DNA from 3 places in the Pseudomonas sp. F220 genome. Region 1 is predicted to be linked to each of the others. Evidence: predicted binding sites of a transcription regulator. Region 1 holds the regulator's gene; each other region holds the start of a gene.

The links. Region 1 encodes sigma-54, which starts transcription at its own class of promoters, with help from an activator protein. Its sites were predicted from a motif close to ANTGGCATNNANNTTGCTNT; they were not measured.
Region 2: flgB (flagellar basal body rod protein FlgB) is a predicted target of sigma-54. The motif match lies at 1,886-1,905, and genes of this name have one in related genera.
Region 3: ACZYSM_RS16730 (flagellar hook-length control protein FliK) is a predicted target of sigma-54. The motif match lies at 2,505-2,524, and genes of this name have one in related genera.

Annotation. Positions count from the first base shown of each region.
Region 1 is NZ_JBVASJ010000002.1:152,670-156,920, reverse strand. Features, by position in the region: gene ptsN (PTS IIA-like nitrogen regulatory protein PtsN) at 1-222, opposite strand, end outside; gene hpf (ribosome hibernation-promoting factor, HPF/YfiA family) at 235-543, opposite strand; gene ACZYSM_RS02580 (RNA polymerase factor sigma-54) at 663-2,156, opposite strand; gene lptB (LPS export ABC transporter ATP-binding protein) at 2,427-3,152, opposite strand; gene lptA (lipopolysaccharide transport periplasmic protein LptA) at 3,152-3,697, opposite strand; gene lptC (LPS export ABC transporter periplasmic protein LptC) at 3,684-4,251, opposite strand, start outside.
Region 2 is NZ_JBVASJ010000047.1:13,176-17,426, forward strand. Features, by position in the region: gene ACZYSM_RS26240 (chemotaxis protein CheV) at 1-800, shown strand, start outside; gene cheR (protein-glutamate O-methyltransferase CheR) at 846-1,673, shown strand; gene flgB (flagellar basal body rod protein FlgB) at 1,948-2,355, shown strand; gene flgC (flagellar basal body rod protein FlgC) at 2,359-2,802, shown strand; gene flgD (flagellar hook assembly protein FlgD) at 2,818-3,546, shown strand; gene flgE (flagellar hook protein FlgE) at 3,577-4,251, shown strand, end outside.
Region 3 is NZ_JBVASJ010000018.1:15,251-19,501, forward strand. Features, by position in the region: gene ACZYSM_RS16715 (STAS domain-containing protein) at 70-375, shown strand; gene ACZYSM_RS16720 (ATP-binding SpoIIE family protein phosphatase) at 381-2,087, shown strand; gene ACZYSM_RS16725 (Hpt domain-containing protein) at 2,118-2,462, shown strand; gene ACZYSM_RS16730 (flagellar hook-length control protein FliK) at 2,572-3,921, shown strand; gene fliL (flagellar basal body-associated protein FliL) at 4,166-4,251, shown strand, end outside.

The sequences.
Region 1 (4,251 bases):
GCAGCCCTTGAGGCGGCAGTGGGGGATGGCGATGCCGTTGCCAAAACCGGTGGAGCCAAGTTTTTCACGGGCAATCAGACTCTCGAAGACATCTTGCATCTCCAGATCCGGCACTTCGCGGCTGATCAGGTTGGCAATTTGCTCGAGGGCGCGCTTTTTACTGCCGCCCGGCACGTTCACCAAAGAACGGCCGGGGGTCAGGATGTTTTCAAGTCGAATCATGGGTTGGGAGTGTTAACGACCTGTTGCGCCCTGGAGGACACTTTGGGTCTTTTCCTTATGCTTTTTGAGTTGGCGATCCAGCTTGTCGGTCAGCAGGTCGATCGCGGCATACATGTCTGAATGCTCAGCGTTGGCGACTACTTCTCCGCCGGGGATATGCAGCGTGGCTTCGATTTTCTGCAGCAGCTTCTCGACGTTCATCGTGACCTGCACGTTGGTGATCTTGTCGAAATGCCTTTCCAGTCGTTCGAGTTTTTCGCCGATGTAGGCGCGTAAAGGTTCGGTCACTTCCAGTTGGTGTCCACTGATGTTGACTTGCATACAGCTTCTCCTTCGTTGCCAGTGCATAAGGCGGCAGGCTGGTTTGCCTGCCACTAGGCTGTGCCCGAAAACTGCCTGTGAGTTTTCAAACACAACCTGGAACGCTGTGGCGTGGCCCGTTACATCAACCGCTTGCGTTCGCTCGAAGGCGCGATCCCAAGGGATTCGCGGTACTTGGCGACGGTGCGGCGGGCTACCTGAATGCCTTGTGCCTCCAGTAAACCAGCGATCTTGCTGTCACTCAACGGCTTTTTCTGATTTTCCGCGGCAACCAGTTTTTTGATGATCGCGCGGATCGCTGTGGACGAGCATTCACCGCCTTCAGAGGTGCTTACGTGGCTGGAGAAAAAGTACTTCAGTTCGTAGATGCCGCGTGGGGTATGCATGAATTTCTGGGTGGTGACCCGGGAAATCGTCGATTCGTGCATGCCGACCGCTTCGGCGATGTCATGCAGCACAAGCGGTTTCATCGCCTCATCGCCGTACTCGAGGAAGCCCCGTTGATGCTCGACGATCTGGGTAGCGACTTTCATCAGGGTTTCGTTGCGGCTTTGCAGGCTTTTGATGAACCAGCGCGCTTCCTGCAACTGGTTGCGCATGAAGGTGTTGTCGGCGCTGGTGTCGGCACGACGCACGAAACCGGCGTACTGCGGATTGACCCGCAGGCGCGGCACAGATTCCTGATTCAACTCCACCAGCCAGCGCTCGTTGTCCTTGCGCACGATCACGTCAGGTACGACGTATTCGGCTTCGCTGGACTCGATTTGCGAGCCTGGGCGCGGGTTGAGGCTTTGCACCAGCTCGATGATCTGCCGAAGCTCGTCTTCCTTGAGTTTCATGCGGCGCATCAGCTGGCTGTAATCACGGCTGCCAAGCAGGTCGATGAAGTCGGTGACCAGTCGTTTGGCCTCGGTCAGCCAAGGTGTTTTGGCTGGCAGCTGACGCAGTTGCAGCAACAGGCATTCGCTCAGATTGCGCGCACCGATACCGGCCGGCTCGAATTGCTGGATGCGATGCAGGACGGCTTCAATCTCGTCCAGTTCGACGTCCAGTTCCGGGTCGAAGGCTTCGAGGATTTCCTCGAGGGTCTCGTCCAGGTAGCCCTGATTGTTGATGCAATCGATCAGGGTCACGGCAATCAGGCGATCGGTGTCGGACATCGGTGCCAGGTTCAGTTGCCAGAGCAAATGACTCTGCAGGCTTTCACTAGCCGATGTGCGGGTGGTGAAGTCCCACTCGTCGTCATCGTTGCTCGGCAGGCTGCTGGCGCTAGTCTGGTAAACATCTTCCCAAGCCGTGTCGACGGGCAGCTCGTTGGGGATGCGCTCGTTCCAGTCGCCTTCCTCGAGGTTATCCACCGTCGGGGCCGTTTCCTGGTAGGAGGGTTCCTGAACATCGGTATTGGGTTTCTGCTCGACGTTGTCGGCCAGAGGGTCGGCGTTATCGAAGTCGTCGCCTTCTTCCTGGCGTTCGAGCATCGGATTGGACTCCAGTGCCTCCTGGATTTCCTGTTGCAGGTCCAGGGTCGACAATTGGAGCAGGCGGATGGCCTGTTGCAGCTGCGGTGTCATCGTCAGCTGCTGGCCCATTCTCAAGACTAGCGATGGTTTCATGGCAGGGGCTTAACACCTTATTCGCCGGCGCACATGCGCCATCCACTACAGGGCGCCTAAGCGCCAAACATAAGCAAATTATATGCCTGAAACTGAAGTGTTTGCCTAGAGCGCGGTAACAATAAAAATTTACAGGATCTTATTGCTGCTGGCGCTCTGACTATTGGCTGAACACCTGAGGGCGCGTGTTTGCCTAAAGCGCGGTAACAATAAAATTTATAGGGTTTTATTGATGCAGCCGCTCTGGCAGCTAGCCAAACACCTCAGCACTTACAGGCGGAACTCATGACCCAGGTACACTTCCTTGACCAGTTCGTTGGCCAGGATAGTGGCGGAGTCACCTTCGGCGATCAGTTGGCCGTCGTTGACGATGTAGGCGGTCTCGCAGATATCCAGGGTGTCACGGACGTTGTGGTCTGTGATCAGCACGCCGATACCCTTGGCCTTCAGGTGATAGATGATCTGCTTGATGTCACCCACCGAGATCGGGTCCACACCGGCAAAAGGCTCATCGAGCAGGATGAACTTCGGTGCGGTAGCCAGGGCTCGGGCGATTTCCACGCGACGACGTTCGCCGCCGGAGAGGCTCATGCCGAGGTTCTCGCGGATATGGTTGATGTGGAACTCCTGCAGCAGGCTTTCCAACTCCTTGCGACGCTCGGTCTTGTCGAGTTCCTTGCGAGTCTCAAGAATGGCCATGATGTTATCGGCGACCGACAGTTTGCGGAAGATCGACGCTTCCTGCGGCAGATAGCCGATACCGGCCCGTGCACGACCGTGCATCGGCTGGTGGCTGACGTCCAGATCGTCGATCAGTACACGGCCCTGATCGGCCTGGACCAGTCCGACGATCATGTAGAAACAGGTGGTCTTGCCGGCGCCGTTAGGACCGAGCAAGCCGACGATCTGACCGCTGTCGATGGACAGGCTGACGTCACGCACGACCTGACGGCTCTTGTAGCTCTTGGCCAGATGCTGAGCTTTCAGAGTTGCCATTACTGGGCCTTCTGCTCGTCAGTTTTCTTTTTCGGCTGGATCACCATGTCGATCCGCGGACGTGGCGCGGTGACGGTGTTACCGTTGGCGCGACCGGCGTTGGCGACCTGCTTGACGGTGTCGTAGATGATTTTCTCGCCTTCGGTGGTATTGCCGTCGTTGATCACTTTGGCGCGGTCAATCAGTACGATGCGGTTTTGCGCGGCATGGTACTGAATGGTCACGCCATAGGCCTGAACCGGCTTCGGATCACCGACCTTCTGCAGTTGTTCGAAATACGCCAGGTTGCCCACCGAGGTCACCACGTCGATTTCGCCTGCGTGGGTGCGAGTGATGGTCACGGTATTGCCGGTGATCTTCATCGAGCCTTGGGTGATGATGACGTCGCCTTTGTAAGTGGCAATGCCTTGCTTGTCATCCAGTTGAGCGTCGTCGGCCTGAATGCGGATGGGTTGCTGGCTATCAGTCGGCAGAGCCCAGGCGCTCACGCTTCCCAGTGCTGCGCTCAGGCTGAGCAAAATAGGGAGGGTTTTAACGAGCCTCATACTGTCCTCTTACGTTCGATAGCAGGTGCATCCTGCTTTCTTCCAAATACGCTTTCATTCCCTTGCCCGTAGTCACACCACCGGCGCCGTCGATTCTAACGGCTTGCTCGGTCTGCGCATATTGCTTCTGGGGGAATACAGTCATACGACTACTGGTAATAATCGTCGCGCGATTCTTCTCGTCAGTACGTGCAATACGTACCGAGTCAATCAGTTCTACTTCAGTGCCGTCCGGATTGACCTCTCCGCGTTCGCTCTGGACATGCCAGGGGAACGTCGTGCCGCGATACATTTGCAAGTCGGGTTTGGTCAGCAATGTCACATCGGTCGCTTTCAGGTGTTCGACCTTGTCGGAAGTCATTTCGTACTGCAACTTGCCATCGGGCAGAAACTGCACGCTGTGGGCGTTGATGGCGTAGTAGTCGATGGCGCTTTCGTCGACGACCGCCGGTAGCCTCTCCAGAAAGCGTTCCGGGCTGATATTCCAGTAGCCAACGGCCGCGAACAGAGCGGCGATGACTCCGAAAATCAAAATACTGCGAATTTTTTTGCTC
Region 2 (4,251 bases), on a different contig from region 1:
AATGCCCCAAGCTGACCCTGTTGCCTAAATCCAATCCTGTCGTGTGCGGTGTCGCAAATATTCGGGGGGCGACCATTCCGATCCTCGATCTGGCAATGGCGACCGGTTCGGGCGGTTTGCAGGATCAAAGCAATCCCTTCGTGATCATCACGGAGTACAACACCAAGACCCAGGGTTTTTTGGTCAGGTCGGTCGAGCGCATCGTTAACATGAACTGGGAGGAGATCCATCCGCCTCCCAAGGGCACTGGTCGCGATCATTATTTGACAGCTGTGACCCGGGTCGACAATCAGTTAGTCGAAATCATCGATGTCGAGAAGGTTCTGGCTGAAGTGGCGCCGGCATCGGAAGCCATTTCGGTAGGTGTGGTGGACGTTGAAACACAGCGCAAGGCGGTTTCCCTGCGGGTGCTGACGGTCGACGACTCGTCGGTCGCGCGCAAGCAGGTCACGCGTTGTCTGCAGACTGTTGGGGTCGATGTAGTGGCGTTGAACGACGGCCGACAGGCGCTGGATTACCTGCGCAAGCTGGTCGACGAGGGTAAGAAGCCGGAAGAAGAGTTCTTGATGATGATTTCCGACATCGAGATGCCCGAAATGGACGGGTACACGCTCACGGCTGAAATCCGCAACGACCCACGCATGCAAAAGCTACATATCATCCTGCATACTTCGTTATCCGGTGTATTCAATCAGGCGATGGTGAAGAAGGTCGGTGCCGATGACTTCCTTGCCAAATTTCGCCCTGATGACCTGGCATCCCGGGTAGTCGACCGGATCAAAGCAGCAGACAACAGCTAGGGGCGTTTGCTCCTGGCGGTCAACACGATTTAAGAGGCGGTACCATTGTCTACGGGTAATTTGGATTTCGAACAGTTCCGGGTCTTCCTGGAAAAAGCCTGTGGCATTTTGCTCGGTGAAAACAAGCAGTATCTGGTGTCGAGCCGTCTCAACAAACTGATGGAACAGCAGGGCATCAAATCCTTGGGTGAGCTGGTTCAGCGTATTCAGACCCAGCCGCGCAGTGGTTTGCGCGAGATGGTGGTGGACGCCATGACCACCAACGAAACCCTCTGGTTTCGTGACACTTATCCGTTTGAAGTCTTGAAGAACAAAGTCCTGCCCGAGTCGATCAAGGCCAGCCCTGGTCAGCGCTTGCGCATTTGGTCGGCGGCGTGCTCATCGGGGCAGGAACCTTACTCGTTGTCCATGTCGATCGATGAGTTCGAGCGGACTAACCTGGGTCAGCTGAAAATGGGTGTGCAGATCGTTGCCACCGATTTGTCCGGTACCATGCTGAACAACTGCAAGACCGGCGAATACGACAGCCTGGCCATTGGCCGCGGCCTCTCTGCGGAGCGGCTGCAACGCTATTTTGATCCGAAAGGGCCGGGGCGTTGGGCAATCAAGGCGCCGATCAAGAGTCGGGTTGAGTTCCGTTCGTTCAACCTGCTGGACAGCTATGCCAGTCTTGGCAAGTTCGACATCGTGTTCTGCCGCAACGTGCTGATCTACTTCTCCGCTGAGGTGAAGAAGGACATCCTGCTACGGATTCACAGCACATTGAAACCGGGCGGCTATCTGTTCCTGGGTGCTTCCGAGGCGCTGAATGGCTTGCCAGATCACTACCAGATGGTCCAATGCAGTCCTGGGATTATTTACCAGGCGAAGTGATTTGCCAGCGGCATAAAAAAAACGGGAGTCCTCAGGGGGGGGCTCCCGTTTTTTTTGCCTGTCGATACCCAGCAAACACTACATGCCAATGTGGGGTAATCATTGCCCGTGCAAACGGCAGAAAAGCGGCAGGCGGCGGAAATCAGTTGCCGCTTTTCTGGCATTGCCGCCTTGCCGATGCCTGCAAAGCCCCGGATTACGGCCTTTGGTGAATTGGCACGACGCTTGCTAAGTTCATCGTACGAAAAATCTGGTCACCCAAAGGTTTCCCGACATGAGCATCAGCTTCGATAAAGCGCTCGGTATCCATGAACAAGCGCTGGGCTTCCGCGCTCAGCGTGCCGAAGTTCTGGCCAACAACATTGCCAACGCCGACACCCCGAACTACAAGGCTCGGGATCTGGATTTCTCTGCCGTGCTGGCCGCGCAGAATGAAAAGACCAAGAGCGGCACTTTCGCTTTGAACATGACCAATAACCGTCATATCGAAGCCGAAGGTTTGGGTAATGGCGACGAGACGCTGATGTATCGCACGCCGATGCAACCGTCGATTGACCAAAACACCGTGGATGCACAACTGGAACAGTCGAACTACGCGCAAAACGCGGTCAACTTCCAGGCCAGCTTCACGCTGCTCAACAGCAAATTCAAAGGGCTGGTGTCAGCCCTGCGCGGGGAGTAACCCATGTCTCTTGCCAGTGTTTTCAATATTGCCGGTAGCGGCATGAGTGCTCAAACCACTCGTTTGAACACCGTCGCCAGTAACATCGCCAACGCCGAGACCGTCTCTTCGAGCATCGACCAGACCTACCGCGCTCGCCATCCAGTGTTCGCCACCATGTTCCAGGGTGGTCAGAGCGGCGGCAGCGATTCGTTATTCCAGAACCAGGATGCCGCCGGCCAAGGTGTGCAGGTGCTGGGTGTGGTCGAGGACCAGAGCAACCTCGAAGCGCGTTACGAACCAAACCATCCGTCTGCTGACGCCAAGGGTTATGTCTACTACCCGAACGTCAACGTGGTAGAGGAAATGGCTGACATGATTTCTGCCAGTCGTTCATTCCAGACCAACGCAGAAATGATGAACACCGCCAAAACCATGATGCAGAAGGTCCTGACCCTCGGTCAGTGATAAGGGGTTATTCAAATGGCGAGTGTTAACGACACCACCAGCGGCCTGAGTCTCAATGACATCTTAGCCAACTCTTCGAAAAAGACCGCTACCACCAGCAGTGATGGCTTGGCGGCGGCAACCAGCAGCGCGACGGGCAGTCAATCGTTAGGTAAAGATTCTTTCCTGAAGTTGCTGGTTACCCAGCTGAAAAATCAGGATCCGCTTCAGCCGCAGGACAACGGTGCGTTCGTGGCTCAGCTGGCGCAGTTCAGTAGTCTGGAAGGTATTACCACGCTGAACACTTCGGTTAATGCCATCTCTGGCACCTTCAAATCGTCGCAGGCCTTGCAGGCTTCTTCGCTGGTGGGTCGCTCGGTGGTGGTACAAACCGGATCGGCCTATGTCGATACGACCAAGAGCATGACCGGCTCAGCGGTGATCCCTACTTCGGTTGCTGGCGCTACCGTGACCATCACTGATAAAGACGGCAATGCGGTAAAAAACATCGATCTGGGTAGTCAGGCCGCAGGCAATGCCACCTTCGTTTGGGATGGCACCAACACGGCGGGCGCGAAGGTTGATCCGGGTACTTATACCTTCAAGGCAAGCGCCTCCATCGATAATAAGGCGACAGACCTGATTACCTATCTGCCGGCGACAGTCAACAGTGTGACCTTGGGTCAAGCCGGCGGCGAGATGATGCTCAACCTCGCAAGCATGGGCACCATCGCGCTGTCCAAAGTACAAACTATTGGTCTATAGAGCCGACTAACGCGGCACAAGGAGTGGAATATGTCTTTCAATATCGGCCTTAGCGGTCTCTATGCAGCCAATAAACAACTGGACGTTACCGGCAACAACATCGCCAACGTCGCGACAGCCGGCTTCAAATCGTCCCGTGCAGAATTCGCCGATATTTACTCGGCAACCAAATTGGGCACTGGGAGCAAGACCGTGGGTAACGGCGTAAGCCTTGCCAACGTTTCTCAGCAGTTCAGCCAGGGTGATGTGAACAACACCGGCAATTTGCTTGATATGGGGATTCAGGGCTCCGGTTTCTTTGTTCTGAATGATAGCGGTTCGCTGAGCTATACCCGCGCCGGTACCTTCAAGGTCGACAAGGATGGCTTCATCACCAATAGCGCCGGTACTGCTCGCCTGCAAGGTTACGGCGTGGACGCCAACGGCAAGATCATCAATGGCGTGTTGACCGACCTGCGCATCGACCAGTCGAACCTGGCGCCGAAGTCTACCGGGGCTGTCACGTCGAGCATTAACCTCAGCTCGACGTCTCCGGTTATTGACCAGGCCGTTGTTGGGAACGCATTTGACCCGACGAAAGTCGAGACGTACACCAAGTCGTTCAGCACCCCGATCTTCGACAGTCAGGGTAACCAGCACACGATGGATCAGTATATGGTCAAGACAGGTGCCAATAGCTGGGACGCCTACACCTTGGTTGACGGC
Region 3 (4,251 bases), on a different contig from region 1:
TGCCGGTTGCCCATGCATCTGCGAGGTGCTAAACCTTGTAAACGTTGCCAATGACAAGGAAGCATTATCATGTCGGTTGTATCTGAAGTATCACCGGACGGGCAAAAGCTGACGATCTCGATCACGGGACGTTTTGATTTTGGCAAACATCAGGAGTTTCGCGACTCCTACGAGCACCTCAACCAGACGCCAAGCGCGATTGTGGTCGACTTGAAAGACGCGACCTATCTCGACAGTTCGGCGCTGGGCATGCTGCTGTTGCTACGTGATCACGCCGGCGGAGAGAACTCCGACGTGCGAGTGATCAACGGTAGCTCGGATGTTCGCAAAATTCTCGCCATCTCCAACTTCGACAAACTCTTCGACATCAGTTGATCGGCATGCAGTCGGTGTCTGAGCCGCTGACGGTGTTGATCGCCGAAGACAGTGCAGCCGATCGTATGCTGCTGTCGAGTATCGTCCGTCACCAGGGTCATGAAGTGCTGACGGCCAGCAACGGTGCCGAGGCCGTGGCAATTTTCGAGCAGCAGCGACCGCATCTGGTGTTGATGGACGCCATGATGCCGGTCATGGACGGTTTCGAGGCGGCGCGGCAGATCAAGCAATTGGCCGGCGAAACCCTGGTGCCGATTATCTTCCTGACCTCACTGACCCAAAGCGAAGCCCTGGTTCGTTGCCTGGAAGCGGGTGGCGACGACTTTTTGGCAAAACCCTATAACCAGGTGATTCTGGCCGCCAAGATCAAAGCGATGGACCGTTTGCGCCGGTTGCAGGCAACGGTGCTTGAGCAGCGCGACCTGATTGCCAGGCACCATGACTACTTGCTCAATGAGCAGCGGGTCGCCAAGGCCGTATTCGACAAGGTGGCACATTCCGGCTGCCTGAATGCGCCGAATATCCGTTACCTGCAATCGCCTTATGCCTTGTTCAATGGCGACTTGCTGCTGGCTGCCTTCACGCCTGCCGGCGACATGCACGTTCTGCTGGGCGATTTCACCGGCCACGGTTTGCCCGCTGCGGTCGGTGCCATGCCGTTGGCGGAAGTGTTCTATGGCATGACGGCCAAGGGCTATGGCCTGCCGGAAACCCTGCGCGAAATGAACGCCAAGCTCAAGCGCATCCTGCCGGTTGATATGTTTTGCTGCGCAACCCTGCTTTGCCTGAGTTTTCAGCGTCGGGCGGTGGAGGTCTGGAATGGCGGGATGCCGGATGGTTATCTACATTGCATCGCGACGGGCGAACGTACGCCGCTGGTGTCGCGGCATTTGCCGTTGGGTGTACTGAGCGCGCACGCCTTCAATGACCGGACCGAAGTCTTTCCTATGGCGCTCGGGGATAGGGTTTTCCTGTTGTCAGATGGGGTGATCGATACCTGTGATGCCAATGAGCAACTGTTTGGCGTTGAGCGATTAGAGCGGGTATTTGCTGCCAATCACCATCCAGCCCGGCTGTTTGAGGAGATCGAGCAAGCGCTGAAGGATTTTCGCGGTGAGGCCCGCGATGATGTCAGCATGGTCGAGGTGAGTTTGCTGGAGGCGGCACAGCTGAATCCTCCGGTGATGGTTTACTCCGACAGTGGGCAGTCCAGTCCTCTGGATTGGTCGGTGAGTTTCGAGTTTCGCGCGGCCACGCTCAAGCGTTACAACCCCCTGCCATATTTGCTGCAGTTGTTGCTTGAGGTGCATGGTCTGCGGGCGCAAAGCGGAGCGCTCTACAGTGTGATGGCCGAGCTTTATTCCAATGCTCTGGAACACGGCGTGCTGGGTCTTGATTCAAGCCTCAAGCGCGATGCCCGAGGTTTTGCGCAGTACTATCAGCAGCGCAACGCGCGCCTGAGTGAACTTGAAGACGGCTACGTGCGGGTGCACCTGCAGGTGGAGCCGCGAGGCGAGGGTGGATGCCTGGTGGTTCGGATCGAGGACAGTGGTGCAGGCTTTGATGTACAGCGAGTAATGGCCAGGCCCGTCGATATCGATAAATTGTCGGGGCGTGGGGTGAGCCTGATTCGCCAGTTGAGCCAAAGCGTGAGTTGGTCCGACGATGGACGGAGTGCCCGCGTGGAGTTTTCCTGGGAGGCTCTGGCATAATCCGCGAATTCTTGATCAGGGAGCGAACAAGTGGCTGAGATTCATCTGGACCACGATGTGTTGAGCGCATTGCAGGAAGTTATGGAGGATGAGTATCCGCTGCTGCTGGATACCTTCCTCTCTGATTCGGAAGAGCGTTTGAGGCAGTTGCATGCAGCTGATGATGCAGACCAGCTCATATCTACGGCCCATAGCTTCAAGGGCAGTAGCAGCAATATGGGCGCTGTCCGTCTCGCCGAGCTGTGCCATCAACTTGAGCAGCGGGCCAAAGAGCTGTCGCCTGCCGGTATCGAAAAACGGGTGGCTGAGATTGACGGCGAGTTCGCTATTGTCCGTTCTCTGTACAAAGAGGAGCGCGAGCGTTTCCATTGTTGAAAAAAAACCGCCGCCTGGCGGTTTTTAGCTTCGGCGAAGCAATCTGGCTCGACCTTTGCTTTATGTTCTCCAACTGTACCTACGATCCTAGTGCAGCGGAGACCGTTTTATGCCCCTTACCCCGAACATGCTTCTTCAGGCCGCGTCGAAGGCCAAGACTCAGGCTGCCACTGCCAATACCCCGTCAGTTGCTGCCGGGCCTGGGGATAAGGCTTCAAGCTTTGCTCAGGTCTATGCCAAAGAGTCGCAGAACAAACCCGTCGTGACAGGTGAGGGGGCTGCCAAGCCAGTGCGTGCCAAGGTCACGGATAATGCGGGCAAGAAGGACGCGGTCAGTGATAAGGCTGCCGCCCCGGAACCGGCAGTGGCCGATAGCGGCAAATCCTTGCCTGCCGATGGAAGTGCCGATTCGCCCGATAAGCTCGCCAGTGAGGATGTGCCCGCGACCGACACCCCGGTGGCTGGCAGTGTTGCGCTCGACCCAATGCCCGACCCAACGCTGGACCCCGCGTTGATGCAAGCAGTGCTGCCGGTCGTGCAGCCGGTTGTTCCGCCACCTGCGGCCGAAACGCCGCCTGCGGTTACGCAAGTGCAGCCGCAGGTTGAAGCTCCGCTTGCCGCAGCGGCAGCTGCCAAAGTGGTGGTGGCAGATCCCCCGTTTGACCCTCACGCCGACCCGCTCGATGCGCTGCCCGCAGTGCGTCTGGCCCTTGAGCAAAGTGGCCATGTTTCGGCTTCCAGTCAGCCTCAGTCCAAAGCTGCACCGGCTCAGGCTGAGCTGACTCCGGCACAAAACTTTGCCAACGGTCTGGTGACCATGGTTGATCAGCAGGCGAGTAAAGACAGTACCGGCCAGGGCAGTGACAAGGCTTTCAGCGGCTTGATTGATGAGGGTCTCAAAGACCTGAAAAATGCCTCCAGTGATACTCGTGTCGATGACTTCGCCAACCGTCTGGCGGCGCTGACTCAGGCTGCAACGCCAAAGACCGCCAATGCGCTGCCGGTGAATCAGCCGTTGGCCATGCATCAGAGTGGCTGGACCGAAGAGGTGGTCAACCGGGTCATGTACCTGTCCAGCGCCAATCTCAAGTCTGCCGATATTCAGCTGCAGCCGGCTGAATTGGGACGACTGGATATTCGCGTGAACATGGCCGCGGATCAGCAGGCTCAAGTGACCTTTATCAGTGGTCATGCCGTTGTGCGTGAAGCGCTGGAAGGGCAGATGCACCGCCTGCGCGACATGTTTACCCAGCAGGGACTGGGACAGGTCGACGTCAACGTGTCCGATCAGTCCCGTGGCTGGCAGGGCCAGGAGCAGGCCCGGCAAGGGCAGAACCGCAGTGGCGGTAATGGCGATCGGCTGGATTCGAGCGACGATGAGCTGCCGATGAGTGTGGCTGACGTCGCTGCCAGCACTACCAGTGTCGTGGGGTCCAGTGCGGTGGACTATTACGCCTGATTAATCTGCGTCGCCTGTGAAAAGATCGTCCGAACGCGGCCCGAACCTGCGGCAGCTCCTACGGATTAGCGTACGCCTGGATATCCCGGGTGCGCGCGGTCTCTCCCTGGAGCTGCAGCAGACTGGGATCTTTTGATTCATCCCTGCACCCCCCGATCCGTCCTACTCCCGACAACTCTGGCATAACACTTGCTCTTGCCTTGCCGTGCGACTGTGAAAACCCGAATAGTGACGGATTATTGGCATGGCGAAGAGCGAAGCAGTGAAAGACCCCGCCGGGAAAGGCAAACTCAAGCTTATTCTCCTGATTGTTCTGGCGTTGCTGCTGGT